DNA from 3 places in the Marinobacter sp. W-8 genome. Region 2 is predicted to be linked to each of the others. Evidence: predicted binding sites of a transcription regulator. Region 2 holds the regulator's gene; each other region holds the start of a gene.
The links. Region 2 encodes sigma-54, which starts transcription at its own class of promoters, with help from an activator protein. Its sites were predicted from a motif close to ANTGGCATNNANNTTGCTNT; they were not measured.

Region 1 (10,145 bases), 920 kb from region 2:
TTACGATCCCGCGTCACGTTATTCTGTTTGGGGGTGGCATTTGCTCTACTTGCCAACTGGATCCGGGTGTTCGTCATCATCTACATGGGGTATGAAACGAACATGCAGTCCGGCCTGATCGAGGATCATGAAAACTTTGGCTGGTGGGTGTTTGCGGGCACGCTTGTTCCCCTCTATTTTCTGGCTCGTCAGCTTGAGAAACGGGACGACCAGGTTGTTGCCAGCCAGGACAATGACGAGAAGCAAGATCACGCTAAACCCGCAGGTAAAACTACCGTTGCTGTAACGGTTGTCGCGCTGCTGGGGCTGGTTACCTGGATCGCTTTGCCGGACAAGCGAGGCAACATTGCTTCTGAACCCGAAGGGTACGCCATTGATTTAAGTGAAAGGTATTCACCGGTGTTCGGATCTGCACTGGCGGGGTGGCGCCCCAACGTTCTCAATCCAGACAGGGTGTATGCGCAGACCCTGTTTGACCGTTTGCAGGCCCGCGCAGGGCAAGGTTTGGGCACAACCTACTATCTGGGCGCTTTTACCTATGACTATCAAAGGCATCGTGCGGAACTCATCCAGTACAGTAACCGCCTTTATGACCGTGATTTCTGGATTCCGGAAGGCTTCTTTGATGTTGAAAACAGCCTGAATATCCCGGTGCAGGGAGTCACCCTGAAACATCGTGTTTCCGGACAACGTGTGCATCTGGGGTATAGCTACTTTGTTCAGGGGCAGTGGGAAACCGATCAGTGGCGCGCGAAGCTTGCTCAGGTGGGCGGGTTCTTCAGTGGCCGTGATGATGCCTCTTTACTCATCTCTGCAGTGGCGTGCGATGGTTGTGAGGTGGCTGCAACGCTTGCTGAGTTTATTGAGTCTACCTTTCCGGTGATTCTTGAGCAGATTGATCAAGAGGTGGTGCGACCGGATCCTTGAGCTGGCTCTCTAATCGGGAAAGAAACTGTTCGTGATTGGTTGAATACCATTCGATTGCCAGCCGGGACATGTGGGCCAGCGTGGCCGGTGGCTGGTCTATCGCAGCTTGAATGCTCTGCTCCAGAGCTTGCTCTGAGACAAGGTAACGGGTGCCCAGGCGAAACGTCAGCTTTCTTTCCACGTGTGCCAGAAATCCTCTGTCCTCCCCAACCAGCTCGTTCATCGGTGGTGCATCGCTTGTGATTGTGATGCAGCCGTAAGCCATGGCCTCGGCCAATACCTGGCCATAACCCTCCACCTCAGAAGGGAGTACCGCAAAACCGGCTTGGGCCCAGAGTGTGTTCAGTTCATTGTTCGTGAGGTTTTTCTCTACCCTGATATTGGCGGCGGGGGTGGTGTCCAGATGCTGGGAGACGACGACCAGTTCTGGCCATTCAGGGTGCCTCTGCCAACATGCCATAACACGCTGCGTGCCCTTGAACTGACTGTTTCCGGCTACATGCAAAGCCAAACGGTAGTCTTTCCTTTGTGAGCCGGTCTGAGCGCTAACTTCACCGCCGGTAAACCCGAGGTATTGGGTGTCTGCATGTAAGGCGGTAAAAATCGATACCGCGTGCTGTGTTTTGCAGAGTATACGGTTGATAAAGCTGAGGTAGGGACCTCTCGATTCAATGAACCATTCCTGGTTAGGGATGAGCCAGTGGTGTCGGCCAGCAGCCAATTGAGATATCCAGACATTCTCGAGGTGAATGACGAGATCCGCCTGTTGAATCGGACGTAGCAGCCTGAGTAAGCCGATCTGACTGCGATAGAAGAGTTTGCTGAGAAATCCGGGGCAAAATCGTTTTAATGCCTTGAATCGATAAGCTGAAAGGCGGGAACGCCATACGGGAGTAGGGGGCAGTTGAACCTGCCTGGTCTGGTGCCCAAGCCGCTGCAGGGCTGCTTCCAGTATCCGGGCATCTTTTTGCAGCCCTCTGCCGCTATTGGCATAAACAATCAGTACATCCATGAACCTGACCTGAAATGAAAAAACCCTGCAAGTGCAGGGCTTTTAAAGCGTAGCATAGAACTCGATGTCAGGCTTTTTTACGGCCTTTCATTCGAACTGCAATGCCTGCGAGGCCGAGGCCGAGCAATGCCAGCGTGCCAGGCTCGGGAACCTTGGTAGCGCGAACTGCGATAACCATGTCGTCGTGGTTATCGTCGCCTACGTAACCGTCATCCAGGCTGATTACAAAGTAATCATCTTCAACGTAGAAGAGGTTGAAGTTTGTGCTGGAATTGGGCTTGGTAATGTCGTTGAACTGCCCGCCATTGTTCGCATCGTTGTTGATGGTAACACCGCTACCGTTGATGAACTTGAAGTTCAGCAGGGCGTCAAGGCCACCGTAGAATACAGCACTGTATTGGTCATCTACGGAACTATTGGTATCGAATACCAGCGTGTTACCCCAGTAGAACTGGTTGTTGTCCGCAGCTTCTTTACCCAGGTAGGTAAAGGTCAGCTTGAACGGATCGGAGCTGGTGGATTTCAGGTTGTGGCCGAACAATACGGTATCACCCACGTTGTACAGAGGTGCATCCGCTGTCCAGGTACCACCTACGCGAGTGGCGTAATCGTTGTCTCCCGGAACACTTTGCTCAGCTACAGCGCCAGGTGCGTTTGCATTGGCAACAGAATCGATGTAGGCAGCCTGAGCTACTCCCGCAAAACCGACGGCTGCAGCCATTGCTAAGCCTTGAGTCAATTTTTTCATTTGAGTCACTCCTCCAGTGAGTGGTCTTTGCGTTACGTCATCCTCTAATAAGCAGGCTTCGTGCCAGATTTTAAGTCATTGAATATTAATAAACTTTTCTGGTTCCTGCTGTTTGGTTGTAAAATAACTCGACAACCAGAATGCTCACTTAGTTAACCTGATGCTCTACCGGATCAGACGGTTCACTACTCAATCCATTGATATCAATTACCTGAATCGTAAAGTACCAGGTGCCGGGCGCCAGGCCGGTAACCGTGGTTGAGGTTGTGCCTGCAGGCACCTCCAGAGTTTGAGTCAGGTTTGCAGCATCCTGTCCGTAGTTGATCCGGTAACGGTCAATTTCGCTCAGCGAAATGCTGCTGCCGTCTACCCTGGTGCCGGGAGGCGTCCACGACAGTGTCACACTGCCGCTGGCATCGCCGGTACCACCGGGCTGGCTGGTGACCGGTGATTCTGGCTCCGATACGGTTTCGAGCGTGTACGGGTGCAGGCCCGATTGATAAGCCTCAAGAACCGTCACGCCGCTATCGTTAAGCACCCGGCTGGCTGATGGTTGCATCAGGGGGAGTCCGTAGCGAAGTTTGTAAAGATCGTCGATGCCGTCGTTCAAGGTGCTTTCGGCGAACTCGCTGTCCAATGCCAGATGCTGGACGGTGTTGGTCGTGGATATGGCATCTCCAGTGGCGGCGTCGGTAATCGCCAGTTGTGCTGTGGCACCCCAGCCGAACTCAAAGTACTCCATGGTGATGGCAACGGGGGTCCCCGCTTCGAGGCTCGCTGTGGCGTTGTAGCTGGTGGGGGATTGGTTCTTCCACTGATCAATGACGGTAGACCCGTTGAGGAAAAGCCGAACTCCATCATCCGTGGTGGTGGTGAAGGTGTAGTCCCGGGTTCCTTCATTGTGAGGGGGGGTAAACCATCCTTGCCAACGCACGCTGAACCGGTCTCTTGGAAGCTCCGCTGACGGGCTTCCACTATTCCAGTTGAAGTTGACGCTCGCATCCCGCTGACTGTAAACGAAGCTGTCAAACTCGGTGCCTGTGAAGTACTGGCCGACGAATCCGGTTGCATACGCTTCCTGAGGGGCAGGGAAGTCGCTGGCATCGGTGGGATTGGTGCCCGCCTGGTACTCTTGCAGGATGGTGTAGCCATCACCGTCAAGATCTACATTGGCATCGCCCGGGTTGGTGGGGTCCGTGCCATAGGCGTATTCGTACCCATCCGGAATCCCGTCGTTATCAGTATCTTCGGTGCCGGGATTGGTCCTGGCCCAGAACTCATCCATGGCGGTAAGCAGATCATTGTCGGTATCGGATTTTGCATCGGCCGCATTGGATGGATCCAGCCCGTACACAATCTCCCAGTTGTCGTACAGATCATCACTGTCCGCATCAAGTGGGGGGTACTGGCTGTTGAATGAGAGGCCCTGTTCAGCGTCAAAGTAGCCGATTCGGTAGCCCAGATGGTAGGCATCTTCGGATGTCATCTCGGGGGCCGAGTCAGGGGCTTTCTGGGCGTAGCTGTGTAGCGCGCTGCCGCTGATCACTTGCTGAGAGATGCCGGGGCCGGACCAGGCAACGGTGAAGTGGTCGTCCCATCCACCTTCCTTGTGTCTGAATTCAAAGTAATATTTTTTGCCGGCCTCCAGATATTGTACGCCGGAGGTTTGTGAGGCATAGCGGGTGAAATTATCGAGGGGCGTGGACATGGTGGAGGCGATCTGAACCGCACCGTCCGGGTTCTGGGAATCAGATAACCACAGTTGTGTCTGATCGTCGCCACTGATGTAAAAGGTGTATTCGCCCGTTTCGGGGGGCTCGATAAAGCCCCGGATCAGTGTGCCGTAATTATTGGCTCGGCTGGTGGCTTGGCGTAGTTGGGTGAGTTCAGTGATTTCATCGGGCGAATCCGGATATTTCTCTGCGTCCAGCATGCCCTGAACGTAGTTCCCGGAGATACCGTCAAAATACCAGACATCGACCTTTCCCGGTTCGCTCGTCTCTGGTATCGCGGCTGTCGGTGGCAAATCCTCAATATCCCTGAACTGCCAGTTCTGACAGCCGCTGAGCAGAACCACCACGGTGCCTACGCTCAACACTTTGATAGCAGCCATAACCCACCTTCCTTGCTATTGGAAACAATATGTAAAGTATTGTTGCAGTGTGTCAGGGCTGCCACCGGCGGCTAGGAACGTTTCGTTATGTCCTCTTTTTGGTTATAGCGCGAGTAATGATTAGCCGTTGTTGCCTGTGCTGAACTTGTCCATGATCTGCTGGGCGGCATCCGTGCGGCCAGTGGCTCGATAAGCTTCGGCCAGATGCATGGCAATTTCCTGGGAATCCGGTGCCAGGGAATGGGCTCTTTCCAGTACAGCCAGGCTTTGCTCGTGTTCACCAGCCTCGAACAGGATCCAGCCGTAGGTATCTGCAATCGCAGCATTTTCGGGCACCAGTTCGTAGGCGCGTTTGGCCAGTGATGCCGCTTCGCTGTTGCCGGCCTCGTAATACAGCCAGGCAAGATTGTTCAGCGCCAGGGCGTTGTCCGGGGCCAGTTGCAGAACCTGCTGGTAGTGCTCCATGGCAGCATCGGTCTGGCCTGTCTGCTGGGTCTGGAGTGCCAGATTGAGCAGAATTGCAGCATTGTTCGGGAACTGCTTGTTAGCTTCCTGAAGTGCTTCTATCGCATTCTGGCTGCGGCCGGCATTGGATAGAGCGCGGGCATGGGCGATGGCTAGTTCTGCGGTTTGTCGTTTGGCCAGCGCCAGTTGATAAAGCTCAGCAGCTTGCTGATGTTCGCCCTGGTTTTCGTAATAGCTGGCTTCTACCTGGTAGGGCGCGGGGGAGTCCGGATGATGCTGCTTGGCATCCTGCAGCGCACTTCGCGCGGCGGTTGCGTTGCCATTGCTGAATTCGATGGCAGCCACTTTTAGGGCGATGGCCTCGTTCTCTGGGAAGAGCGCTCGTCCGCGGCTCAGGATCTCCAGAGCGCGCTCGCTGTTGTCGCGCTGTGCCATTTGAGTGGCAATGCCTTCATACACCGCAGCGACCAGCGGTTCAGCCGGTGAGGGCTGGTCTTCGCGCTCTCTTTCCATCAACCGGGCGGTAAGTTCATCGGCTCGCAACGTATCGTTGTTGATCAGCGCGGATTCCAGAAGGATCAGCCGCGGTCCGTTTGCCTCAGGATGTTGCGTGCTGATTTCCTGCATCAGCCCGGTCAGTTGATCGCGCTTCATCACACCAGCAAGGGCCTGAATGGCGGGCAGGTTGTTCGGGTTGGTTTCGACCGCCTGGCGGTACCAGGCAATCGCCTGCTCCGTGTTCTGCTGTTCGCGGGCAAGGTTGCCCAGAGCTACCAGAGGAGCTGCTTCTTCCGGGTGTTGCTTATGCGCCCGCTCAAAGTAGCTGGCCGCCTGTTGAGTGTTGATCAGGCTGCTGGCCAGGTTTCCGCGGGCAATCAGGGCAGCCATGCTGTCCGGGTTGGCTTTAAGCCAGGTATCCAGTGTTTCGGTTGCCGCCTGTGAATTGCCAGACAACGCCTGGGCCTGGGATGTCAGGATTGTGGCCTGCAGGGCCTCCGTGGCATCCGATGGAATCTGACTGGCCTGTTTGATGGCAGTGGCGAAATCTCGGGTTTGAGTGAGGTAAGCCGCATAGCGCAAACGCAGATTGTGATTGTCTGGTGCCAGTTCCAGCGACTTTTCCAGGAGCTGGCGGCCACTCTGATCGTCGCCAGAGGCCAGGCTTGCAATGCCGACCAGTGCCAGTGTTTGTGGATCGGCGTCGCTGCCTTCCAGGTCTTCCAGCAGTGATTTTGCACCTGCCGGGTCGCGCATGGATATGCGGGTGGCGGCCAGTAGTTTGCGTACCTCATCGGCATTCTCCATATCTGCCAGAGGTTCGAGCAGTTTCTCCGCTTCCTGGGGGCGGCCTTGCCGATAACGTATTACGCCCAGCATCAGTGCGCTTTGTTGATGGTTGGGTGCCTGGTTGAGGACTTCCTGCAAATACCTGGCGGCGGTATTCAGGTCGCCATCATTATAGGCTGAGGCCGCGGCTTCCAGGTTGCTTTTGATCGTACCCGGACCGGACTTGGCAAGGATTTCCTCGTAGACGAATGCCTCGGCGGATTTGCCTTGCTCACGCAATACGGTGACCAGCGCTGAAATGGTCTGGTATTTCCGGAAGGTCATTACGTCAAACTGGCCAATGGTTTCCAGTGCACGTATGTACGCCTGTTCTGCCTCGGCCCATTGTTGTTGAGCATGGGCGAATTGCGCTTTCCAGAGCCAGAGCTCTTCGTGTTCAGCGTCAATCTCTACGGCTTTCTCAAGGCGCTCCTTTGCAACGTCCAGATCGCCTTGGGCAGTGGCAACACGGGACAGGCCGACCATGGCAACAACGTTATTGCTGTGTTTGTCGAACGCGCTCTGGTAGGCCTCTTCGGCTTTGTCAAAGTCGCCGCTGGTCAACCAGGCGCGACCTTTCAGGTTGTCTGCCTGCAACTGTTGATCCGGAGAGGGCGATGAAATCTGGTCCAGAGATTCCAGGGCTTCCTGGTGTTTACCCTGGAGAATACGGGCTTCAGCCCGGATCAACGCAGCCTGGTTGCGTTCCGATTGGCCCAGCTCCTCGATGTTGGTGTTTTCAAGGAGTTTGTCCAGTTGCCGTTCAGCGTTCGCGGCATCACCGGCGGTAAGCAGGTTATTGATGATGACGAAATAGGGGGCTGTGCGATTGGGCTGGAGATCGATGGCGCTTCTGGCCTCGATGGTGCTTGCCTTGAGCTCACCCTGGCGCTGGAAAAACCGTGCCTGGTCTACATGGCTGATGTACTGAATGTCTTCCTGAGACATGTCCGGTTCGCTGTTGCACCCCGTCACGGCCAAAGCAATGGCAGCGGATAGCAGTGATGCACGCGCAATAGTTCTTATCTTCATGCCCTGTTCCTTCCTTCGTCGGGTCTTGTTCTGTTCCAGCATTGGGTGTCTCAGGCCTCGTTTGGGGCCGTGTTGGTTTCAATACGGTATTTGTCGGTCAGGTTGTATAGCGTCGGGCGGGTAACGCCCAGCAGACGCGATGCCTGAGCCATGTTGAAATTACTGGTGGTCAGGGCCTGTATAATGGCTTTTCGTTCTGCCGCTTCGCGTACCTGGCGCAGGTTGAGCTGAAAGTCGGTGTCGCACGCTTCAAGGGGCAGAACCAGGTCTTCGGCGGTAATGCGCTTGCCGTCGGCCATGATGATCGCCCGCTTCACCTTGTTGATCATTTCACGCACATTGCCTGGCCAGCTGTAGGCATTGATGGCCTGAACGGCATCGTCCGAGAACGTGAGGTTAGGGCGGTCCATCTGTTTGCCCAGGGTTTTCAACAGGGACTGCGCGATCACCAGTGGGTCACCATCCCGTTCACGCAGGGCAGGTACATCCAGTGTGATTTCGCTGATCCGGTAATAGAGGTCTTCCCGGAAATCCCCCTGGGCAATCAGGTCCTGAACATTTCGGTGTGTGGCGCACACCACCCGGACATCAACGGGAATCGGTTTTACCGAACCTACCCGGTCGACCACCCGTTCCTGGAGGAATCGAAGCAGCTTGGCCTGTAGCGCCATCGGCATGTCGCCAATCTCGTCGAGAAACAGGGTGCCGCCGTTGGCGCTCTCAATCTTGCCTTTCTTGGATTGGGTCGCGCCGGTAAAGGAGCCTTTCTCGAACCCGAACAGTTCGCTTTCCAGCAGGTTTTCTGGAATGGCGGCGCAATTGATGGCCGCAAAGGGTTTGTCGGCGCGATGGCTCAGGTCGTGCAGGGCCCGGGCCAGAAGTTCCTTGCCGGTACCGGTTTCTCCGGTAATCAGGGTGGTGACATCGGTAGGCGCAACTTTTTCAACCGTGCGGCAAATCACCAGCATTTCGGGGCTGGCGGCAACAATGCCTTTGATGTTGGTGCCATTGCCTTGCGAGGACAGTTCGCGGTTTTCTTTTTCCAGTTCCGCGAGGCGGAATGCCCGATTTACCACAAAGGTGAGGATGTCGGCATCCAGGGGCTTCTGATAGAAGTCGCAGGCTCCCATGCCTATGGCCTTGACGGCGTTTTCCTTGTCTTCCCTGCCAGTCACCACGATCACTTTGGTCATGGGCGCCAGGCGAAGGATATCTTCCAGCAGGGCGAAACCTTCAGTGGCGCCGCCGGGGTCGGGTGGCAAGCCAAGATCCAGCGTCACCACTTCAGGCTCAACACGCCGAAGTGCCGTTAGCGCTGCCTCCCGATCAGCGGCTACCGAGACTTCAATGTCTTCACTGAAGCACCATCGCATCTGGCTCTGGAGGCCAGGATCATCCTCGACTATCAATAACTGCTTCACAACAACAACCAGTCCTTTGTTCCGTGTTCATATCGGATAGACGCCCATGAGGCGAACGCGATTCCATGACTCTGATTCTTAACTGAACATTGACACTTTGCAATGCTCGCTTAATAAAATAGTCTTCTCCGCCGGTTAATTGACGGCTTGCCTGCCTTCCTGCAAACCGGAATCTGTCGGTTCCGGCTTGTTCCCGGCTGATTCGCCGGTCGCTGCATTGGCCAGCGGAATACGTACCGAAAAGCAGGAGCCCAGGCCGGGCTCGCTGGTTACGTCAATCGAACCGCCGAGTTCCTGTATGTATTCCCGGGCCTGATAGGCTCCAATCCCCATACCGGTAAGCCCTTTGGTGCTTTCGAAGGGTTTGAAAAGCCGGGTGCGGATAAACTCTTCCGTCATGCCGCTGCCGGTATCCTGGATAAACAGCACCACGCTGCCTTTGGCCGTTTTCAGGTTCAGTGTGATTTCCCCGGTTGGAGCCGTGGCGTCCTGGGCGTTGCTAATCAGGTGGCCCAGCACGCTGCGCAGCTGTTCTTTGTCGGCGCATACCTGGATGGCGGGTGGAGCACCCAGTAGCATCGGTGCCGGGCTGCGGCGGCTGTTGTCTTCAATCAGCTCGCGGACCAGTTGGGTCAGGTCTATGGGAGCACGTTGCTCGTCCGCCCCGGAGGATGGTTTGCGGATATGATCCACGAGGTTCGACATTTTGCGGACCGCATGATCGGTGGTGGCAATCATGTCGTCGATAAAGGCTGGGTTGTTGCGATGTTTGGGCGCATTCTTGACCAGTAGAGACAATTGGGCGATCAGTGTTTTCAGGTCATGCACCATGAACGCGCTGGCCTTGCTGACGGCTTCAAACTGCATGGCCCGTGAGAGCCGGTTCTGGGCATCGTTCTGGGCGATGAGGTTGCAGGTCTGGCGGGCTACCACCTTGATCAGGTCGAAGTTCTCCCAGTTAAGCTCCACCCTGGCGTAGGGAGCGCCGACCATGGCAATGCCGTAGAGTTCGTTATCGAGATACAGAGGGATGACCAGCCAGGCTTCCGGGGTCTTGGTGATGGAGTCCGGTATTTCCAGCAGGTTGTAGCTCACCGGGTC
Region 2 (10,145 bases):
TGCTGCACGTCGGCCACAGGACAGTAATCAATAAACTCTCCTACCACCTTGTCGCCTTCGGAAATCATCCGGTCGCGCCAGCGCTCGGCCAGATGGTGCCGGCGGGTATGTTCTTCACTGCCGGCGTGAAAGGCGTCGATGGCACGGCCAATAGCTTCGGGGTCGTCCTCCTGGCGCAATACCTTACCGATGTATTGCAAGTGCCGACGGCGGGCCTCACGCTGGGGAATCCGGCGTGATTCAATGATCGCCGCTTTCAGGGTTTCGCTGATGCTCAGGGTGGCCAGCTGTTCGTCGTTAAGGTCGAGCATGCGTTTGCCCAGATCCTGAAGCGCGTGCATCTCACGCTTCAGCTGCGATTTGCTGGGGCCAAGGTCGTCCTGGAATTCGTCGTCAAATTGGTCAGTCATGGTAGGTCACAGATTGCTCAGGCATAGAAAATGGTGGCCAGTCCCAGGAAGGCCATGAAGCCGACAACGTCGGTTACGGTGGTGAGTATCACACTTCCGGCCAGGGCCGGGTCGATGTTCCGGGATTTCAGGAACAGCGGCAAGACGGTGCCCACCAGCGCCGCTGCCACCAGGTTAATCACCAGTGCCGCCGCGATGATGGCACCAATCAGCCAGTCCTGGAACCAGACCACGGCGGCGGTGGCAACCACCACGGCCCAGAGCAGGCCGTTCAGTACCCCGGACAGAAACTCGCGGTTCAGAAGCCAGCCCACGTTGGCACCGCTGATCTGGCCAACGGCCATGCCCCGGATCACCAGGGTCAGGGTCTGGCTACCGGCAATGCCGCCCATGCTGGCCACAATAGGCATCAATACAGCCAGGGCAACGACCTTGGCGATGGTATCTTCGAACAGACCAATCACCGCAGATGCAGTAAAGGCGGTAATCAGGTTGATACCCAGCCAGACCGCACGCCGGCGGGTGGTCTTCATCACCGGGGCAAAGGTGTCCTCGTCTTCATCCAGACCGGCCATACTCATCAGGGAGTGGTCGGCATCCTCACGGATAACGTCGACCACGTCATCGATGGTAATCCGGCCCAGCAGCTTGTTGTTCTCATCCACCACCGGAGCAGAAATCAGGTCGTAGCGCTCGAACAGGGTGGCGACCTTGGTATCGGACAGCGACACCGGAATTGGTTCAATGTCCGTGTCCATCACTTCCCGCACGGTAGCGGCGGGGTTGGATACCAGCATCCGGGTAATGGGCAGCATGCCGATAAACTCGTCCCGGCGGCTGACCACAATCAGGCTGTCGGTCATCGGGGGCAGGCTGCGGTGCCGGCGCAGGTAACGCAACACTACGTCGATGCTGATGTCCGGTCGCACCGTGATGGTGTCGGTGTTCATCAGGCCGCCGGCGGTGTCCTCCGGGTAAGCGAGGACTTCCTCTACCCGCTGACGATCCTGCTCGTCCATGGTGTCCAGTACTTCCTGGATCACCGTGTCCGGCAGTTGCTGAAGCAAGTCGGCCAGGTCATCCGACTCGAAATCTTCCAGAATGTCCGCCAGTTCCTGTGCGTTCAGCTGGCTCAGGAAATAGCTACGGATGTCGTCGCCAAGGTACTGGAGGACTTCCCCTTCCAGCTGCTTGTCGACCAGGTTCCACAGCAGGGCCCGCTGGCGTGGTGGCGAGGATTCCAGAAGGTGAGCAATATCGCTGGGGCTCAGACCGCCATTCAGAATGCGGGCCACCTGCTTGAGGGCACCACTGTCCAGCGCTTCACTGAGTGAGCGAAGACGTTGGCGGGCCTGGCTTTTTTCCAGAATATCGGTCATTGAACCACCTGCGATCAGAAAACCTTTGCATTATAGCGGAGTTAGGTGGCACACGTGAGAAAGGATTGTAGGTGAATGACGAAACCGGAGGTTATTCCCCTTCACCAAAATAATCGTCAATCAAGGCAGTCAGGGCATCGATGGCGTCCTGTTCATCCGGGCCATCGGCAACCAGCTCCACTTCGGTGCCCTGGCTGGCAGCCAGCATCATCACCTGCATGATGTTCTTGGCGTCTACGTCCCGGCCTTTGCCCCGGATTCGTACCTTGCTGTCAAAGTTCGAAGCGGTGGCCACAAGCTTTGCTGTGGCCCGTGCATGCAGGCCCAGTCTGTTGATGATGGTGATGGAGCGGCAAATCATAGGCGCTCAGATTTCTCCCCGGGCTTGGAGGTGCGGCAGTTCGGTGTGGCGTACCTGCACATTGCGGTAATGATCCCGGAAATAGCGCCCGAGCTGCTCACACACATAAACCGAGCGGTGCTGACCACCGGTGCAGCCGATGGAAATGGTCATGTAACTACGATTGCTGTCGGCAAACGAGGGCAGCCAGGTGTTCAGGAAGCCGGTAAGGTCATCCACCATCTGACGGGTCAGCGGCTCCCGCTCCAGAAAGTCAATAACCGGCTGATCAACACCGGTATGCTTGCGCAGGCTGGTGTCCCAGTACGGGTTGGGCAGGCAGCGTACGTCGAAGACGTAATCCGAATCCACCGGCACGCCGTGCTTGAAGCCGAAGGACTGGAACAGCAGAGCCAGTTCCTGATCCTTGCGGCCGGCTACGCGCTGCTTGATCATGTCGCGCAACTCGTACATGGAAAGGCCGGTGGTGTTCACATACAGGTCGGCCAGTTTTGACAGGGGTTCCAGCAACTGCTTTTCGTTGGTGATCGCCTCCCGCAGCGAAGTCTTGTCATCGCTCAGCGGGTGTTTGCGGCGGGTCGCGTGAAAGCGCTGCAGCAGAGACTGCTCGTCGGCATCCAGGAAAATGATTTCAAGCTCGACACCGGTCTGCTTCAGTTGCTGGTAGATGGTTTCAAAATTGGCCAGCTCGGCAGAGAGGTTGCGGGCATCAATACTGACGGCCATTTTCTTCAGCCGGCCCGGTGCTTCCTGGGTGGCTGCCTCCCGGGTCAGCGGGAACAGCAAACCAATGGGCAGGTTGTCGATGCAGTAGAAGCCCAGGTCTTCCAGTACATGCAGGGCTGTACTCTTGCCGGAACCGGATCGGCCACTGACGATAATCAGCTTCATGGGGCTGTTACTCCTTCAATCTGCCTGGCAGCCTGTCAGACGTCAGGCTGATCTCAGTGATGACTTTCCGCCATACGCTGGTAAAGGGTAGCGGCGTCTTCGCACTGGCGCAGCCGGGCGCAGAACGTGCTGTCATTGAACCGTTCCGCCAGCTGGCTCAGTAGCTCCAGGTGTTCACTGGTGGCTTCTTTGGGGACAATCAGCGCAAACACCAGGTCCACCGGCTGGTTATCGATGGCATCAAAGTCTACCGGCTCCTCCAGGGTCATCAGCACGCCGATGACGCGGTCCAGGCCGTCCAGCCGGCAGTGGGGGATGGCAATGCCTTCGCCGATGCCGGTGCTGCCCAGCCGTTCGCGGGAGACCAGATTGTTGAAGATCTGGGTGTCGCTGAGAATTTCATCCTGAAAGTGAATCCGTTCAGCGATGAACTCCAGCACACGTTTCTTGCTTGAGGCCGGCACCTTACACAGGGTCAGTTCAGGGGCAAGAATATTGTCGATGGTCAGGGATGGCTCGCTCATGGATCGACTGCATGTCCGTAAAAAAAAGGCTGCGGCCGGTTAGCCCCGCCGCAGCTCGTTTCATGAAACACCCGGTAAGGTTCGCGCTTCAGCGACCGCCGTTACCGTGCATCCGGTCTACGTTCTTTTCCTTGTGCTTGAGGATCTGACGGTCCAGCTTGTCGACCAGAGCGTCGATTGCGGCGTACATGTCCTCATTTTCTGCCTTTGCGTGAATCTCACCACCAATCACGTGCAGCGTGGCTTCCGCCATCTGGCGCACCTTCTCGACCTCCAGGGTGACCTGGCAGTTACTGATGTGGTCGAAGTGACGCTCCAGCTTCTCGAACTTGGTGTTGACGTAATCCTTCAGAGCGGGAGTCAGTTCTACGTGATGGCCTGAAATGTTGAGTTGCATAGGCGTCTCCTGTTGTCATACTGCCGGCGTGCTTGCCGGCTTGCATGCCAGTGCATCTTGCACCAGCGAAAGTTTAAACCAGGCGTTTTCGTTCGTTCGAGGGAGGAATATGCATGGCCTCCCGGTATTTGGCCACGGTACGCCGCGCCACGTTGATTCCCTGTTCCCCTAGCATGGCTGCAATTTTGCTATCGCTCAATGGCTTTTTCGGGGTTTCCTCGGCAATCAGCTTCTTGATCATTGCCCGGATGGCTGTAGACGAGCATTCGCCGCCCTCGGCGGTGCTGACGTGGCTGGAGAAAAAGTACTTCAGCTCGAAAATACCGCGGGGCGTGTGCATGTACTTCTGGGTGGTAACCCGGGAAATCGTGGACTCGTGCATTTCCACCGCCTGGGCAATGTCAGACAGGATCAGAGGCTTCATGGCTTCTTCGCCCTGATCCAGGAACCCTTGCTGGTGTTCAACGATGCGGGTGGCAACTTTCAGCAGGGTTTCATTACGGCTTTGCAGGCTCTTGATAAACCATTTCGCTTCTTGCAGCTGGTCGCGCAGGTAGGTGTTATCGGCACTGCTGTCAGCCCGGCGGATCAGTGACGCGTAGCTGGCATTCACCCGGATACGCGGAGCGATTTCCGGATTGAGTTCAACCCGCCATCGGCCTTCGTGTTTGCGTACGATAACGTCCGGGATAACGTAATCCGGTTCGGCCCGGTCCACGACATCGCCAGGGCGCGGGTTCAGGCTCGTGATCAGGGCCAGTACCTGTTTCAGCTGGTCTTCCTTGAGCCGGCTGCGGCGCAACAGCTGTGCGTAGTCCCGGTTGCCAAGCAGATGCAGGAACTGGGTAACCACCAGTCTCGCCTGGCGCAGCCAGGGGGTATCCGGTGGCAGCTGGTTGAGCTGAATCAGCAGGCATTCCTGGAGATCCCGAGCGAACACGCCTGGCGGGTCGAAGTGTTGCAGGCGGTGGAGTACCGCTTCCACTTCGTCCAGTTCCAACGGGTCTTCTTCGGTTTCGTCCAGCAGGCCTGCGTGAATGTCCTCAATGTCAGACGTCAGGTAGCCGCGCTCATCCACAGCATCCAGCAGCGCGTGGGCAATGGCCTGATCCCGCTCGCTCAGAGGCGTCAGGTTCAGCTGCCACTCAAGGTGATCCTGCAGGGTTTCGGTAGGCGAGTTCCGGGTTTCGAAATCCGATTCGTGCTCGTCTTCGCCTTTGCTGGCCGGAGCCGGGGCAGACTGGTAGATGTCGTCCCAGGCGGTATCCACTGGCAGATCATCGGGAATGTTGTCCGGAATATCGTTCTCGGACGACCAGTCAGGGCCGTTCTCGGTTTCGTCCCAGTCCGGGCTCGCGTCCTGGTGGCTGTCGTCCTGGTTGGCCTCAGAGCTGGAAGCGTCACTGTGCTCGTGCTCTTCGCGCTCGTCGCCTTCAGCGTGCTCATCGTCCTCTGAGGTTTCCAGCATTGGGTTGGATTCCAGCGCCTGCTGGATTTCCTGCTGGAGATCGAGGGTAGAAAGCTGTAGCAGGCGTATGGCCTGCTGCAGCTGGGGCGTCATGGTCAGACTCTGGCCCAGCTTAAGCTGTAATGAGGCTTTCATAACCATGGCTCAAGATCCATAACTCGTGGGCATCCCGGTTGTTGCTTTGCCGGCGCACAGGCCGAAAAAAATGTTGTACGCTGGTTACTTGCCATTGTCTGTGAACAGTATAAGCAAGTTTTTTGCCGAGTTTACTTGCTACAGATCATCAAAACAATCAGACCTCGGATAAACCCAGTTTTATCAGGTCAGAGCCGGAACTCATCACCCAGATATACTTCTTTCACCTGCTGGTTTGCCAGAATGGCTTCGGCATTGCCGGAGGCGATGATGTGGCCGCCGGAAACGATGTAGGCATTCTCGCAGATGTCGAGGGTTTCCCGAACGTTATGGTCGGTAATCAATACGCCAATACCTTTATCCCGCAGGTGCCGGATAATGTGCTTGATGTCACTGACGGAGATAGGGTCTACGCCCGCGAAGGGTTCGTCCAGCAGGATAAACGCGGGCTCCATGGCCAGCGCCCGGGCGATTTCAACTCTGCGGCGTTCGCCGCCGGATAGCGCCATACCCACGCTGTCACGGATGTGAGTAATATGAAACTCTTCCAGCAACTCTTCCAGCTTGGCCTCCCGTTCCGCCCGACTCATGCCTTTGCGGGTTTCGAGGATGGCCATGATGTTGTCCCGCACGGTCAGTTTGCGAAACACGGAGGCTTCCTGGGGCAGGTAACCGATGCCCTTGCGGGCGCGCCCATGCATTGGCAGCGGGGTGATGTCCTGGGTGTCGATGGTGATCCGGCCGTGATCCGCAGGCACCAGGCCCACGATCATGTAGAAGCAGGTGGTCTTGCCGGCGCCATTGGGGCCGAGCAGGCCGACAATCTCTCCGGAGCGAATTTCCAGAGAAACGTCCAGTACTACTTTTTTCTGCTTGTAGCTTTTTGCCAGATTACTGGCCCTGAGAACTGCCATCCGAACCTTTCCCGTCACTGGATTGAGCTGAATTACGAGGCTGAATCACCATTTCCACCCGGCCGGAGCCGCCGTCGGATGGCGTGCCGCCTTCCGCAGTAACAACGCGGCGAACGGTGTCGTAGTGAATGACGTCGCCCCGGAATACGTTGCCGTCTTGTTCAATAACGGCCTGGCGTTCAAAAATAACCAGGTTTTCATCGCCAGACCAGGTGATGTTCAGGGCCTTGGCATCGGTCGTGCCTTCGCCTTCCTGGCTGGGTTGCCGGTAATGGGCGGGGTTGCCGGCGGCTTCAATCCGGCTGACACCCTGTTGGTTGCGGTAAAGTACCACCCGATCCGCGTCCAGCCGGGTTTCGCCCTGAATCAGTTCGACAGCGCCGGTGTAAACGGCCGTTCCGGCGCTTTCATCCAGGCGGGCCGAATCTGCACTGACCTTTATGGGGATATCGGAATCCAGGTTGAATGCCGATGCCGGGCCGGCCAGCAATGCCAGAGCCAGGAGTGCTGGCCGGCAGAAAGATCGTTTACCTGACGGTTTCATATTGTCCCTCTACCCGGGAGTTGAGTTCGAGAATGCGTTCGTTGATCCAGGCTTTCATGCCGGTGGAGCGGGTGACGCCGAAAGGCTCGGTGATGGTCACCGGCTGGTCGGTGTAGACGGTGCCGTTGCTGTTGTCCAGGGTCAGTGCCTCGGTCTCCAGAACGGCTTCGCGGCCTTCGGCCTGTCGGGTCAATCGGACGTTCCCCGTAAGTTCCAGCTTTTCATTGTTCTGCTGAAGGCTACCTTCATTGGACTCGACGAGCCAAGGGTCGGGGCTGCCCTCACTGAAAAGTCGGGCTCTCGGCGTATCCAGATGAGCCGTGCCGGTTGCTTCAAACTGCTCAATTCTGGGGCTTTTGAGATCAATCTGGAGGTTCCCTTGCTCATCCCAGGCGCGGTATTGGCCGCCGATCACAAAGCCGTCGGGCTCGGCGGGCCCCCGTAGTTCGCTGGCGGCATTCCGCGAACTGACAGGCTCGTCACTTTGCCACAGCAGAAAAACGGTTGCTGTTACGGTGGCGGCAAGGGCCAGGGCTGTAATCCGCCGTTTGCCGCGATCGCCGAAAAGCCGCTCGGTGATCATGCTGGCTCATCCAGATAGGGGGCAAGCGTGTTGTCCAGGTGCCCTTGAGCCCAGAGCAGAAGATCGCAGGCCTCGCGCACAGCGCCCTGTCCACCGTGGCTGCGGGTACAGTAGTCGGCGTGTTGCTGAACCAGCCAGTAGCCGTTGGGTACCGTGATGCCAAGGCCGGCAAAACGCAGCGCAGGCAGGTCGGGCAGGTCGTCGCCCATGTAGGCAATCTGCTCCGGCGCAAGGTTCATATCCCGGATCAATTCCAGCAATGCGATTTTTTTGTCTTCGCGACCCTGCATCAGGTGCGGGATGCCCAAGTCCGACATTCGTCTTTCCGTAAGAGGAGAGCGTCGTCCGGTAATCACCGCCACGGTGATGCCTGCCTGCATCAGTTGTTTCAGGCCCAGGCCGTCAAGAATGTTGAAGGCCTTGAGTTCATCGCCGCTGGCACTGAAATAGATGCGGCCATCGCTCATGATGCCGTCCACGTCCAGGGCGATCAGGCGAATGTCCGAGGCTTTGGCCTTCAGGGCTGCGTCCCAGTGGGTTTGTAACGGATGCGCTGTCTGAGTCATCAAATCACTCCGGCCCGGAGCAGGTCGTGCATATTAATGGCGCCCACCAGGGTGCCGTTGGCGTCGGTAACCGGCAAGGCGTTGATCTTCATTTCTTCCATGATATTCAAGGCTTCTGCCGCCAGGTGGTCTGCCCGGATGGTTTTGCCGTTGCGGGTCATCACGTCCTGGATGGGGGTAGTGTGCACATCCACGGATTTGTCCAGGGTCCGGCGCAGGTCGCCATCGGTGAAGATGCCCGTCAGGGTGCCGGCGGCATTAACGACCGTGGTCATACCTAGGCCCTTGCGGGTTATTTCCAGCAGTGCCCCGCTCAGGGTTGTGCCCTCGGCAACCTGAGGAATCTGGTCACCGGTGTGCATGATGTCGGATACCCGCAGCAGCAGGCGGCGTCCAAGGCTGCCGCCAGGGTGGGAAAACGCGAAATCCTCGGCGCTGAATCCCCGGGCTTCAAGCAGCGCTACGGCCAGGGCATCCCCCATGACCAGGGTGGCGGTGGTGCTGGAGGTCGGGGCCAGGCCCAGCGGGCAGGCTTCAATGGCCACGCTGACATCCAGGTTGGCAACGGCCTCCTGTGCCAGTACGGAATCGGGTTTGCCTGTCATGCTGATCAATGGTGCGCCCATGCGCTTGATCAGAGGGAGAATGGTGACCACTTCGCTGGTGCTGCCGCTGTTGGATATGGCGATGACCACATCCTGGGGTGTTATCATGCCCAGATCGCCATGGCTGGCTTCGCCGGGATGAACAAAAAAGGCGGGCGTGCCCGTGCTGGCGAGCGTGGCGGCAATCTTGTTGCCGATGTGCCCCGATTTGCCCATACCTGTCACCACAACCCGGCCTTTGCAGGCCATGATGACCTCGCAGGCGCGGCTGAAATCACCGTTTATACGGCTTTCCAGCGCTTCAATGGCTTCGCGCTCGATGCGGATTGCCCGTAGGGCCGAGTTGCAAAAGTCCTGGGTGTTGAAGGTATTTGATTCGGTCATGTCGGCTGGCTGTCTGCTCGATCTGGGATTTGAGGCCGAAGTATATCACTTCTGGTGCCCCCGGCTCGCCTGCATCAGGGATTCTGATCATTGCCATCAAGACATTTTACGTTGCTTTAATTGAGGTCTGGGAGAGCTTGTCATAATGTAGGCGCTCCTTGAAAGGGATGGATTATGGAGTCATCTGCGTACATAACACTTAGGGATGTGGTGTTTTCCCGTTCCGGGCGCCGGATTTTTGATGGAATCAGTCTGGATATTCCCAAAGGGAAGGTGACTGCCATCATGGGGCCCAGTGGTACCGGTAAAACCACGCTCCTCAGGCTCATCGGAGGTCAGCTTCGCCCGGATTCCGGCCAGGTGAGTGTGGCAGGCCATGACGTGCCCCGGCTAAAGCGCAAGGCGCTTTACCAACTGCGCGAAAAAATGGGCATGCTGTTCCAGAGTGGCGCGCTGTTTACCGATCTCAGTGTCTACGAGAATGTCGCTTTTCCGCTGCGTGTGCACACGTCGTTACCCGAGGATATGATCCGGGACATTGTCCTGATGAAACTGGAGGCGGTGGGCTTGCGTGGTGCCAGAGAGCTGATGCCCTCAGAGTTGTCTGGTGGCATGACCCGGCGGGTGGCCCTGGCCCGCAGTATCGCGCTGGACCCGGAGTTGATCATGTACGACGAGCCCTTTGCCGGGCAGGATCCGATTGCCATGGGCGTGCTGGTCAAGCTGATCCGGGATCTCAACAGTTCCATGGGGCTGACCAGCGTTCTGGTGTCGCACGATGTGCCTGAATCCCTGAGTATTTGCCATTACGCCTGCATTATTGCCGACGGCAAGGTGATCGGTGAGGGCACTCCCGAGGAGCTGCGGGCACATCCGTCTGAGCGGGTTCAGCAGTTTCTTGAAGGGCAGCCTGATGGCCCGGTGCCGTTCCATTACCCGAGTGGCGATGCAGCGGCTGATTTTGGTGTGGGAGGGCGGTCTTCA
Region 3 (10,145 bases), 590 kb from region 2:
GGACGGTCTGTATGGTGGTGCCGGGGTGGTGCTGGTCGGCGACGCGCCCTATAGCTACCGATTCCGTGAAGCGCAGCCAGAGGATGCCGGTACCGAAAATGCGGAGGATGAGATTATTCGCACGCGGCTGGATAATCGGGCCGGCTTTGTTTTGGGATTCAATACTTCAGGCGAACCTCTGAGCGCGTACACCGTTGATGATGCGGGTGATCTATCCAACGAATTCCTGACCCGTGGTGTCCGGTTTGACGGTGATATTGTGGTGTCGGGCAACACCAACGGGAGCTTTGTTGAAGGCCAGGCGGCGCCGGTGACGGGCACAGAGAGTATCCTGGCGAGAGTGGATACATCCGAATCTGACATAGCCTTCCGCAACTGGCGTAGGCAACTGGCATTCGAAGGTCTGGACATTCTCGATCTGGAGAATTACCGCGACGATGAAGTGGTGGCGTTGGTGAACCGAAATGGCGAAAGGATGCTGCTTGTTTTCAGCCCGGAAGGTGAGTTACTGACACCGATAACGCCGTAATCCTCCGGGTTGCAGGTCCGGGGTGGGTCAGACCGCCCCTTCCTGTCGGCCCGCATTGGCATAGAGCTTCAGGTAGTCAGTGCTGGTGACCACGCCGGCGGTTTGTCCGGCAGCATTGATGACCAGGGCTGCATTCAACCGGTGAGCAAGCATCAGGCGTGCTAGTTGATGGGCGTCGGTTTCGGGAGATGCAGTCAGAAAAGCCGGTAGTTCAATGTGAATCAGGCTTTGGTTCAAAGCTTCCGAACTGTTCTCGTGAATCCACGAAAGAAGCCATCGCAGGTCGATCAGGCCTGCGACATTGTTATCCGAGAGCACGACCAGATGGTGAACGCCGTGTTCTTCCATGGTCTCCAGCGCCTCTGCGACGGTGGCAGAAGCAGGAACCGAAAACTGCGCTGGCGAGCTGATGTCGGCGACGGGCAGGTAAACCCTTTCCTCCCGACGTTCGCCGGCGGCAGCGGCACCATACTCCTGAAGTGCGCGGAAGCTGCTACCACCGCCGCCGCTGTGCACTGCCTGCTGGAACTCGGCATCGGTAGCCTCGCTATGTTCGGCAGAAATGCCCGCAGACTCCGACAGCTCGGTGACATCGCCCACCCGGCGACTTCGGAACGCTTCGGGTAACCGGGTCCCGATCGGACGTCCGGGTTCACTGACGAAAATGGACATGCTTCCACCTCTCCGGGGGATTTCCCCCTCTACTGCCACCTTATGACGGTTTATCGGCCGCCGGACCGTTCGCTATAGCTCGAGTTTATTACTATACGGTTAGTTGGTTCCGGTAAAGGCGTCCCGTTTCCACACGACGGGCGAGCCGGGTATTCAGGCAGGCCGGTTGCTGGCAGATCCGGTCGGCCAGATATTCCGCCAGCAGCGGAGCCCATACCAGGCCTTTGCTGCCAAAACCGGTGAGCAGATACACGCCGGTCCGGGATATCTCATTGTTGCCGGGGCACGGACCTGCCACCGGCTGATAGTCGTGTGTGGTACAGCGAAATCCCACGCGCCCCTGAAGATGTTCTGCCTGTATGTGCTCTGAGATGTTTAGGGAGGGCAGCAGTTCCCGAAGTTGGTCCAGGTTTTCCTGATGCCCCTTGGGCGTTGGTTCGGGGTTATCGTCGCGAAGATCAAATGTGGCACCGGTTATGGCACTGCCGTCATAAGCGGGGTTCAGGTATTTGGTGCCACAAATGACTACATCTGGAAGCTGGCAGTCGTCTGCGGGTATACGCGTGACCTGTCCGCGAATGGGCTTGAGGCGCAGCGACTGGCCCTCAGGTACAGGCGCGAGGGCAGTGCTTTCATGGCCGGCAGCAACCACAACCTTTGCGGCTCTGAGAGATCTTCCGTCACTGGCCTGAATGACCCAGTGGTTGTCTGCCCAGCTCAGCGTATCGGCCTTGAACCCGAAAATCGTGCGGATGAGCGGGTGTTCAATCAGCGTTTTGCACGCTCGGGCCGGTTGTAGCCACCCGGAACCCGGAAACCATAGCGCTTCGCACTGGACAGGTATGCCGGCAATACGACTAGCTTCTGTGGGTGATACGGCACCCAGCAGGTTTTCGGGGTAGCTGCTGCGTTCCAGAAACCGCTTTTGGCGATCCTGCTCCTGGTCAGTGGCTGCGAGCTGCAGCAACCCGCTTGGGTGCCAGAAGTGGCCCTGCCAGCGTTGGTAGAAGCGTTGACTGAAGGAAAGTGCGGTGGCTGCGAGCTCTGTCTGGTCATTGTACTCGACACCGAGTTTTACATACAAAGCCCCCTGGTCATTGCCGGAGGCGCCCGCGCCGGGGCCATTGGCCTGGTCGATAAGCACTACCGGAACGCCCCGTTCTGCCAGATTGCGGGCTAGAGCGGCACCGGCGATCCCGGCACCAATGATGACGATGGGGTCAGTTCCGACAGTGGGGGCAGAGACCTCTTCCGAGGTTGGCAGTCTGCCGGTCAGCATTTCCCGCTTGCGACCGAAGCCGGGAACTTTCGCCATCTCGAAGCCTTCATCTGCCAGCGCACGACGAACCCTGCCGACCGAGGTGAAGGTGGCCAGGGTGGTGCCTGGTTGGCTGTGAGCCCGAATCTGATGAATGGCTTTTTCGAGCCACATGTCCGGGTTCAGCGACGGCGCAAACCCATCAAGGAACCAGGCGTCGGCCACGAATTCCAGTTCGTTCCAGGCGTCCAGTACATCGCCAAAACAGAGGGTAAGCCTGATAGCGCCGCAGCCAAGTACCAGGCGGTGCGTTCCTTTGATCAGCGGTGGGTAGTTCTCAATCAGCTCCCGAGCCAGGGGCTGCAGCCCCGGCCAGCTCTCCAGGGCCTTTTCCAGATCGGCCAGAGACAGGGGGTAACGTTCCACCGAGATGAAGTGAAGAATTGCGTGGTCTTTATCGTCAGGTCGTTGAGCCAGCCACTCGGCCCAGGTCGCCAGGAAGTTGAGCCCGGTTCCGAAGCCTGCCTCGGCGATCACAAAGTGGCTGTTCCTGTCGAGTTCGGCGAAGCGCCCGGGTAGTCCATTTCTTTCGATGAACACGTAACGGGTTTCGGCCAGACCGTCATCTCTGCTGAAGTAAACGTCGCCAAAGCGCGCTGATTCAGGCACTCCGTCTCGCCATATCAGCTCCGCCGGTTCCATTGCCGGCGGACGAAGGTCGTTGATCATGGGGCTCAGTTGTCTTTTGTGATTTCTTCGGCGGACTCGATGATGACCGGGCTCACGGGAACATCGGCCATTCCGCGATGGTAGCCGGTCTGGACCCCTGCGATACGATCAATCACACCCATGCCATCGGTCACCTTGCCGAAAACCGCATAGCCCGGGCCTCGAACTCCGGCGTTCAGGAAATCATTATTGGCTACATTGATGAAAAACTGGCTGGTGGCAGAATCCGGCGCATTGGTTCGGGCCATGGCGATGGTGCCGCGAAGGTTGGGCAGGGTGCTGGTAGCTTCGTTCACGATGGGAGCTCGGGTCTGTTTACGCCCCAGGTTCTCATCGAATCCGCCGGCCTGAACCATGAAGCCGGGAATCACTCGGTGAAAGATGGTGCCATCGTAAAAACCGCTGTTTACGTAAGCCAGAAAGTTTTCCACGGTTTTGGGCGCAACATCGGGCCGAAGCTGAAGCACGAAAGAGCCCTCCGTCGTGACAAAACGGACCTCAGGAAGTGCCGGTTCCTCGTTCTGGGCCACGGCTGGTGAGGTGGTCAGCAGAGTGGCAACGAAGGCAAACAGGACAGACATCACAATCGGGACGAGTTTTACGGGATTTGTCATTTCAAGGCAGCTCTCTGTTACAGGTGGTGACCAGAATACTGAGATAATCCGGTTATTACGTAGTTTGTGCAGATCTTAACAGATCATTACGCCATTAAGGGTAAATCAGAACAGCACGCTCAGAGGTTGTGGGCTACGCTTCACTTGACTGTTGAATACCGGGCCGGGTTGTACGGTGATCACTGATACTGCAGGAGGAATCTGGTGAGAATCCGTCAGGGTTTTGAAGAGAAATCCCGGCTTGGCCGGCTTTTGATCAATCGTGGCTACCTGTCTGAGGGTCAGCTGGAAGAGGGGCTTCGGGCTCAACGGGAGACCGGGCAGCGCCTCGGTGAGGTGTTAATCGCTGCCGGCTGGATCTCAGAGAGGGAGCTCCACCGCGTACTCAAGCATCAGTCGCGCTACCGGAATGCAGCAGCGCTGGTTACCATGGTCACCTTGCCATTTCAGCCCCTGGTGTCACTGGCGTCCAGCAACACCAACGCAGCGCAGGTAGGCGCCGGAGCGGGCGAACTCTACGAGCGGAGCGGACTCACACCCCTCTCGGAAGAGGAAATGTCAGGGGTGTCTGCACAAAGCGGTATTGGCCTGATGGAGCGCCTGGAGGCCGTGTCTTCCATGCCCGCCAGCGCCCGGGACGATCTCTCAGGAGAATCTCCCGATGTCGATGTGGTGGAAGGGATCAGACTGGCGGCCAATGTATTCGTGCCGGTGCTCAGTTTTCTGGATTCAGACCTTACAATTACGGGTGTGCATTACCGGGACTCAGAGCCTCGCTACTCGCTACAGGAAGACGGAGGCCTGAGGCTGGCATTTCCGGAGCGTATCGAGGAAATCCGGATGGATAATATTCGCGTGATGGGCGGCCAGACTCCACCCATGGGCAATGTCAGCATTCGCGATATCCGCTTTCACCCGGATGCCCAGATGACCATCTATACGCGTTGAAAACCTTGCCCTGAAACGAAAAATGCCCGGAAGATCTCCGGGCATTTCGTTGTCTGTGAGCGATGGGCGTATCAGGCGCTGGCCAGAATATTGGTGCTTGAGACGTTGGTCTGCTGGCCTTTGGCACCATAGAGCTTCTGCTGGGCGGAAGCACCTCGGAAGATGTCGGTAAGGCGTGACAGGCGCTTTTGCAGGTGCCCGAGAATTCGGCCGTTGTTCTGATTCACGGCCTGGCATTCGCGCAAACGAGTGTCGGCTTCTTTCCAGAGTTGGTGGAGCTCATCCATACCAGCGGCGCGAATGAAGCGTGATGGCTCTCCGGCATTGGGCTTGTAGCCCATATTCACCAGCAGGTGAATCTTCTTTTTGGCGCGTTCGCGTATGCCCTCAAGAATCTGGTTTTTCCGGCTGGTCATTTCTTGGAGGGGTTGGATATCCGCAGAGGAGAGCACGGATTTTTCCTGGTGGAGTACTTCCGCCAGCAACTCAAGCTGGCGGATATCTTCCTGAAGAATCGCTTTCAACTGTTCATGTGCAGTCATGCTTTACTCACCCGAAAATGCTTTTATCCATCTCAAGCATTTTCTGGGCCAGTTTCTGGGCATCTACCTTGTAGGTGCCGTTCTCAAGAGCAGAACGAATCTGTTCGATGCGATCATCGTCCATTTCGGGGTAGTCCCCCAGCTTCTGCTCGAGTTGCTTCAGGTTTTTCGCCTGATTGCTCAGGTTCACGTTTTCGCCACGGGCAGCGGGGCTCTGGGCCTTGGCTTGCTCGCCTGTGGGCGCCTGTGACGTTTGATTGCCTGAGGCTTTGTCGGCCGTGGTGCGCGTGGTGTTGACCTGGCCGGGGCCAATTCCATTTAAGTCAACTGACATATCAATACCTGCTTGCCTGGGGCCACACGAAAGTGGCGTATTCGGGTTTATATCTGCTTAACGGCAAATCCGCGCCATACTTTAGTTACAAAACGGAAAACATTTGCCGCTCTTGCTGTTTGCCGCCTTACATCGGAATTTCGACCCGCCCGGGTCCAACGGCACGAGCTTTGACTGTCCGGGACGAGCGGAGATTTTCCACCAGTACCTGTTCTCCAACGCCCGCGCTCGCCAGTGCCTTACCGCGAGATGATACCGAAAATGAGCCTGAGCGCGCGGTGATAATAACATGGTCACCCCGCTCAATCGCGTTGGGAGCTTCAAGGAGATCCGGGGTCATTACCGTGCCGGCGTTCACCGGGCGGCGCATCATCATGCCTGAAACAGATTCCTTCCGGGTGAGTACGCCGCGGCGACTGGCGTTGATCTGAACCGAATTTACGGTTACCAGATCCTGTGTCAAACGCTCCCCGCGCGCCAGGGGTCGAGCCGCTACCAGGGCAGGGCCATGAACCTCAACGCTGGTGGTCACGTACATTTTCCAGGGGCGTTCACCACTACACGATACCAGTACAGACGGGCTGGTGGTTTGCAGCGGATCGCCCGCAAATTCGGTGTTCAGATCCTGATTGCAGGCGGCAAGGGCGATGCGGCTATCAATGGCGCCGACTTCATAGCTGCTTTCATAGCCCTCGGCTGCAAGGGTTTCGGACCACCTGGCCAGAAACATCTGGGCGGCGTTGCGGATGGTTTCAGCAGTGGTACGTTCTGAAGACTGAGTGACCGGGCTCAGTAAAAGGCACAATGCAGCCAAAAAGATGATTCGCATACGCACCGGTTTGTCCTATGCTGTCTTTATCTGTGTGTTTTGTCGAAATTCGTTAAGGATTCGGGTTCTTGGGCCGTTAACCCTTAACAGGTCTTCAGGCGTCAAAGAATTGTCTTGGACAGGCCTGAAACCACCTTACAAAGATTGAAGCAATATTGATGCCGGTATAGGCACGCCAGGAGTAAAGCATCATGGCAGGGGTATTAGACAGCGTTAACCAGCGCACCCAGCTGGTCGGTCAGAACCGGCTCGAACTGTTGCTGTTCCGTTTACGGGGGCAGCAGATGTACGGCATCAACGTATTCAAGGTCAAAGAGGTGCTTCAGTGCCCCAAGCTGTCATCGATTCCCAACAGCCGGAGCGTGGTTCGAGGGGTTTCCCACATCCGCGGTGAAACCATTCCGATTATCGATCTGAGCATGTCGATTGGCTTGCCGGGTATACCGCAGGAGCAGCTGTCCACCAGTTTCGTGATCATCACGGAATACAACCGTAAAACTCAGGGCTTTCTGGTAACGGGCGTAGACCGGATTATGAATATGAACTGGGAAGACATTCTGCCTCCACCGAAGGGTGCCGGAAAGGATGTCTACCTCACGGCGGTTACCAAGATTGACGATAAACTTGTAGAAATCATAGATGTAGAAAAGATTCTTGCAGAAGTTTCTCCGCTCAGGGAAGATGTGACGGAAGAGCTGGTCAGCCGAAGTGCGGAACGGGTTCCCGGCCATTTGCCCGTGCTGGTTGTGGATGATTCTTCCGTGGCTCGCAGGCAGATTGAGCGCTGTTTGACCGCTATCGGAATGGAAGTAGTTACGAAAAACGACGGCAAGCAGGCGTTACAGTATCTCAAGGAGATTACTCAGGACGGGTCGAAAGCGAACGACCACCTGTCTTTGATTATCTCTGATGTTGAGATGCCAGAAATGGACGGCTACACCCTGGTTACCAGAATCAAGGAAGATCCGGCGCTGAAAGAAATGTATGTCATGCTGCATACCTCGCTGAGCGGTGTCTTCAACCGGGCGATGGTGCAGAAGGTGGGCGCAGACGATTTCATGGCGAAATTCAGCCCGGATGAGCTGGCCGAGCGAGTAATGGAGATTATTGATCAGCACTGATGCTCGGCTGACGGTTTCACCCACGAAGAGATCCAATGAAAGCGGACATAACGCCCCAGGAATACGAAGCCTTTAAAAAGTTCCTGCAGGATGCGTGCGGCATTCTGCTGGGTGATAACAAGCAGTACCTTGTGAAGAGCAGGCTTCGGCGGATACTCGAAGAAAACAGCCTGAACTCCCTTGGAGAGCTTCTCGAACGATTGCAGAGGCCTGGTCGGGCGGGTTTGCGCGAAGTGGTCATCGATGCGATGACCACCAACGAGACGCTGTGGTTTCGGGATAATCATCCGTTCCGGATTCTGCAGGAAAAGCTCTTGCCGGAGTTCGCCGAGCGAAATTCACTCCAGCCCCTGAGAATCTGGTCTGCCGCCTGTTCTACTGGCCAGGAGCCGTACTCTGTAGCCATGGTGGTGGACGAATTCCGCCGTACCCGGCCAGGTAAGCTACGGGATGTAAAAATCACCGCAACGGATATCTCCAAAAGCGTGCTGGAAGTTGCCCGCCGTGGCGAATACGAAATGATCGCCATCGGCCGGGGGCTATCCCCGGAGCGCCAGAAACACTTTTTTACCCCCTCGGCCAACGGTGGGTGGCAGATTCGACCGCAAATCAAGTCCATGGTGGAATTCAAGGAATTGAACCTGCTGGATCGATACATGCTTGGCAAGTTCGACATCATCATGTGCCGGAATGTGCTGATCTATTTCTCAGCGGAACTGAAAAAGGACATTCTTACCCGGCTGCATGGGGCTCTGAACCCCGGAGGCTATCTGATTCTTGGTGCTTCTGAGTCTTTGAACGGGCTTCCCAATCTCTACGAAATGGTCCAGTGTCACCCTGGCATCATCTATCGCAAAAAATAGCCCGGAACTGTTCAATGCGGAGTAGGGGGCCGATGTGGAGAATCTGAACCTCCGACATCTCTATTATTTCTGGGTAATCAGTCGCGAAGGCTCTATTGCCCGGGCGAGCGAGGTGCTCGACCTGGCACCCCAGACCCTCAGTGGCCAGCTTGCGACCTTTGAAGGCGCGGTGGGCGGCCGGTTATTCAGCCGCGAGCGTCGGCAATTGGTGCTCACAGAACTCGGCCATATGGTTCGCAGTTATGCCGATGAGATCTTCGAGCTGACCGGTCAGTTGTCTGAAACCCTGAGGGCGGGGCCTGAACATCGGCCGCTTTCCTTGTCTGCGGGCATATCGGCGTCTATCCACAAACTGATCGCCTATTACCTCCTTCACCCGGCGATGAAGCTGAACCGGTCCGTGCAACTGGAATGCCGGACCGGCCGGACGGAAGACCTTCTTCTCAGCCTCAAGCGGAAGGAGCTGGACGTGGTACTGACCGATAGAATGCCCCAGGCAGAATCTCCTGAGCGTTTTGCGGTTCATCCATTATCCCGGTCTACCATCAGCCTGTTTGCTGCACCCGAACTGGCGGAGCAACTCAAGACCGGCTTTCCTCACTCGCTCAATCACCAGCCGTTACTGGCGAACGCTACCGATGCGCCGTATTTCGAGAAACTGATGCACTGGTTCAACCTCAATAATGTGCGAATGAACCTGGTTGCCCGAGTCGATGACAGCGCCCTTATCAAGGTGTTTGGTCGCGAGGGAGTCGGTGTATTCGCAGCCCCTACGATGATTCAGGATGAGGTGTGCCGGCAGTATCAGGTGGCTTTGATTGCTTCGCTCGATGAAGTGACAGACCAGCTGTTTGCAGTCACCCGAAGCCGCAAGCTGGCCCACGAGGGTGTGCGCGCAATCTGTGAGGCTCGTCAGGGGATCTTTGAGCGCTAGGCGCCAAGCTGTTAAATCCTCGAAAAAGCCGATGTTTTTTGCTTAAGAAAACTTATTTTATCGAAGCTTGCGCTGCCCCATTATGGAATCGTATTCCGCAGTATCCAGAGGAGCGCAGCTATGAAAACGATTCACAAGTTCAGACTCGAACCTGGTAAAGAGCCTACCACCCTGACCTTGAGAGAGGGTTATGAAGTGGTACGCTGCGAGTATCTGGTGCCGCATAAGGCGGTTTTCCTTTGGGTACAGCAGCCATTGAATGTAACCACTCCCACGGTGGAACGGCAGTTCCGGGTAGCAATGTCGGGTGAGCCGGTTCCTGATCGGTTCCAATACATCGATACCGCGCTTGATCCCTTCGGTCCTGAGGCCTATCACGTCTTCGCGGTGCCGGCAGGCGAATTACACCTCACTGGTAATGGCCACGAGCGGGCCAGCGATGAAATGCTGGGTGGCGCTGGGTGGCGCTGGGTGGCAAGGGCGTTACGCGTCCTGAATATGATTGCTGGCAAGCAGCGTTGCACGCGCTTTTGGGCCCCATCTGGGGCCCTTTTTACGTTTCAGGGGAGTGGTTTACCGGTAAGTGGCCGGTTTTTACCCAGATGACCGTCTCCTGTTCAACAAACGGATGATGTTCGCTCATATGCGGGCTGCGAATCCAGCTTCCTGCGGGATACCGGCCGTGTTCATCACAGAATTCGCCCGACAGCACAAAGACCTCTTCTCCACCAAAGTGACGATGTGGCTGAAAGGTCTCGTTGGGCGGCCACTT

Region 1: a site for sigma-54 is predicted at 2,736-2,755, ahead of ACF8YQ_RS07985 (PEP-CTERM sorting domain-containing protein). Genes of this name have one in related genera too.
Region 3: a site for sigma-54 is predicted at 6,602-6,621, ahead of flgA (flagellar basal body P-ring formation chaperone FlgA). Genes of this name have one in related genera too.

The regions. Positions count from the first base shown of each region.
Region 1 covers NZ_CP172297.1:1,711,041-1,721,185, forward strand. The annotation lists gene ACF8YQ_RS07975 (exosortase/archaeosortase family protein) at 1-927, shown strand, start outside; gene ACF8YQ_RS07980 (glycosyltransferase) at 869-1,939, opposite strand; gene ACF8YQ_RS07985 (PEP-CTERM sorting domain-containing protein) at 2,007-2,660, opposite strand; gene ACF8YQ_RS07990 (PA14 domain-containing protein) at 2,836-4,800, opposite strand; gene ACF8YQ_RS07995 (tetratricopeptide repeat protein) at 4,921-7,623, opposite strand; gene prsR (PEP-CTERM-box response regulator transcription factor) at 7,674-9,044, opposite strand; gene prsK (XrtA/PEP-CTERM system histidine kinase PrsK) at 9,180-10,145, opposite strand, start outside.
Region 2 covers NZ_CP172297.1:2,631,763-2,641,907, reverse strand. The annotation lists gene yjgA (ribosome biogenesis factor YjgA) at 1-410, opposite strand, end outside; gene mgtE (magnesium transporter) at 428-1,789, opposite strand; gene ACF8YQ_RS12225 (HPr family phosphocarrier protein) at 1,881-2,150, opposite strand; gene rapZ (RNase adapter RapZ) at 2,157-3,041, opposite strand; gene ptsN (PTS IIA-like nitrogen regulatory protein PtsN) at 3,095-3,565, opposite strand; gene hpf (ribosome hibernation promoting factor) at 3,654-3,962, opposite strand; gene ACF8YQ_RS12205 (RNA polymerase factor sigma-54) at 4,036-5,565, opposite strand; gene lptB (LPS export ABC transporter ATP-binding protein) at 5,754-6,479, opposite strand; gene lptA (lipopolysaccharide transport periplasmic protein LptA) at 6,457-7,023, opposite strand; gene lptC (LPS export ABC transporter periplasmic protein LptC) at 7,007-7,606, opposite strand; gene ACF8YQ_RS12185 (KdsC family phosphatase) at 7,603-8,172, opposite strand; gene ACF8YQ_RS12180 (KpsF/GutQ family sugar-phosphate isomerase) at 8,172-9,161, opposite strand; gene ACF8YQ_RS12175 (ATP-binding cassette domain-containing protein) at 9,336-10,145, shown strand, end outside; gene mlaE (lipid asymmetry maintenance ABC transporter permease subunit MlaE) at 10,145-10,145, shown strand, end outside.
Region 3 covers NZ_CP172297.1:2,036,793-2,046,937, reverse strand. The annotation lists gene ACF8YQ_RS09565 (hypothetical protein) at 1-529, shown strand, start outside; gene ACF8YQ_RS09560 (CBS domain-containing protein) at 557-1,201, opposite strand; gene mnmC (bifunctional tRNA (5-methylaminomethyl-2-thiouridine)(34)-methyltransferase MnmD/FAD-dependent 5-carboxymethylaminomethyl-2-thiouridine(34) oxidoreductase MnmC) at 1,293-3,188, opposite strand; gene ACF8YQ_RS09550 (peptidylprolyl isomerase) at 3,194-3,802, opposite strand; gene ACF8YQ_RS09545 (pilus assembly protein PilB) at 4,007-4,750, shown strand; gene ACF8YQ_RS09540 (flagella synthesis protein FlgN) at 4,822-5,292, opposite strand; gene flgM (flagellar biosynthesis anti-sigma factor FlgM) at 5,300-5,626, opposite strand; gene flgA (flagellar basal body P-ring formation chaperone FlgA) at 5,754-6,461, opposite strand; gene ACF8YQ_RS09525 (chemotaxis protein CheV) at 6,647-7,576, shown strand; gene ACF8YQ_RS09520 (CheR family methyltransferase) at 7,612-8,439, shown strand; gene ACF8YQ_RS09515 (LysR family transcriptional regulator) at 8,474-9,373, shown strand; gene ACF8YQ_RS09510 (hypothetical protein) at 9,494-9,979, shown strand; gene ACF8YQ_RS09505 (cupin domain-containing protein) at 9,927-10,145, opposite strand, start outside.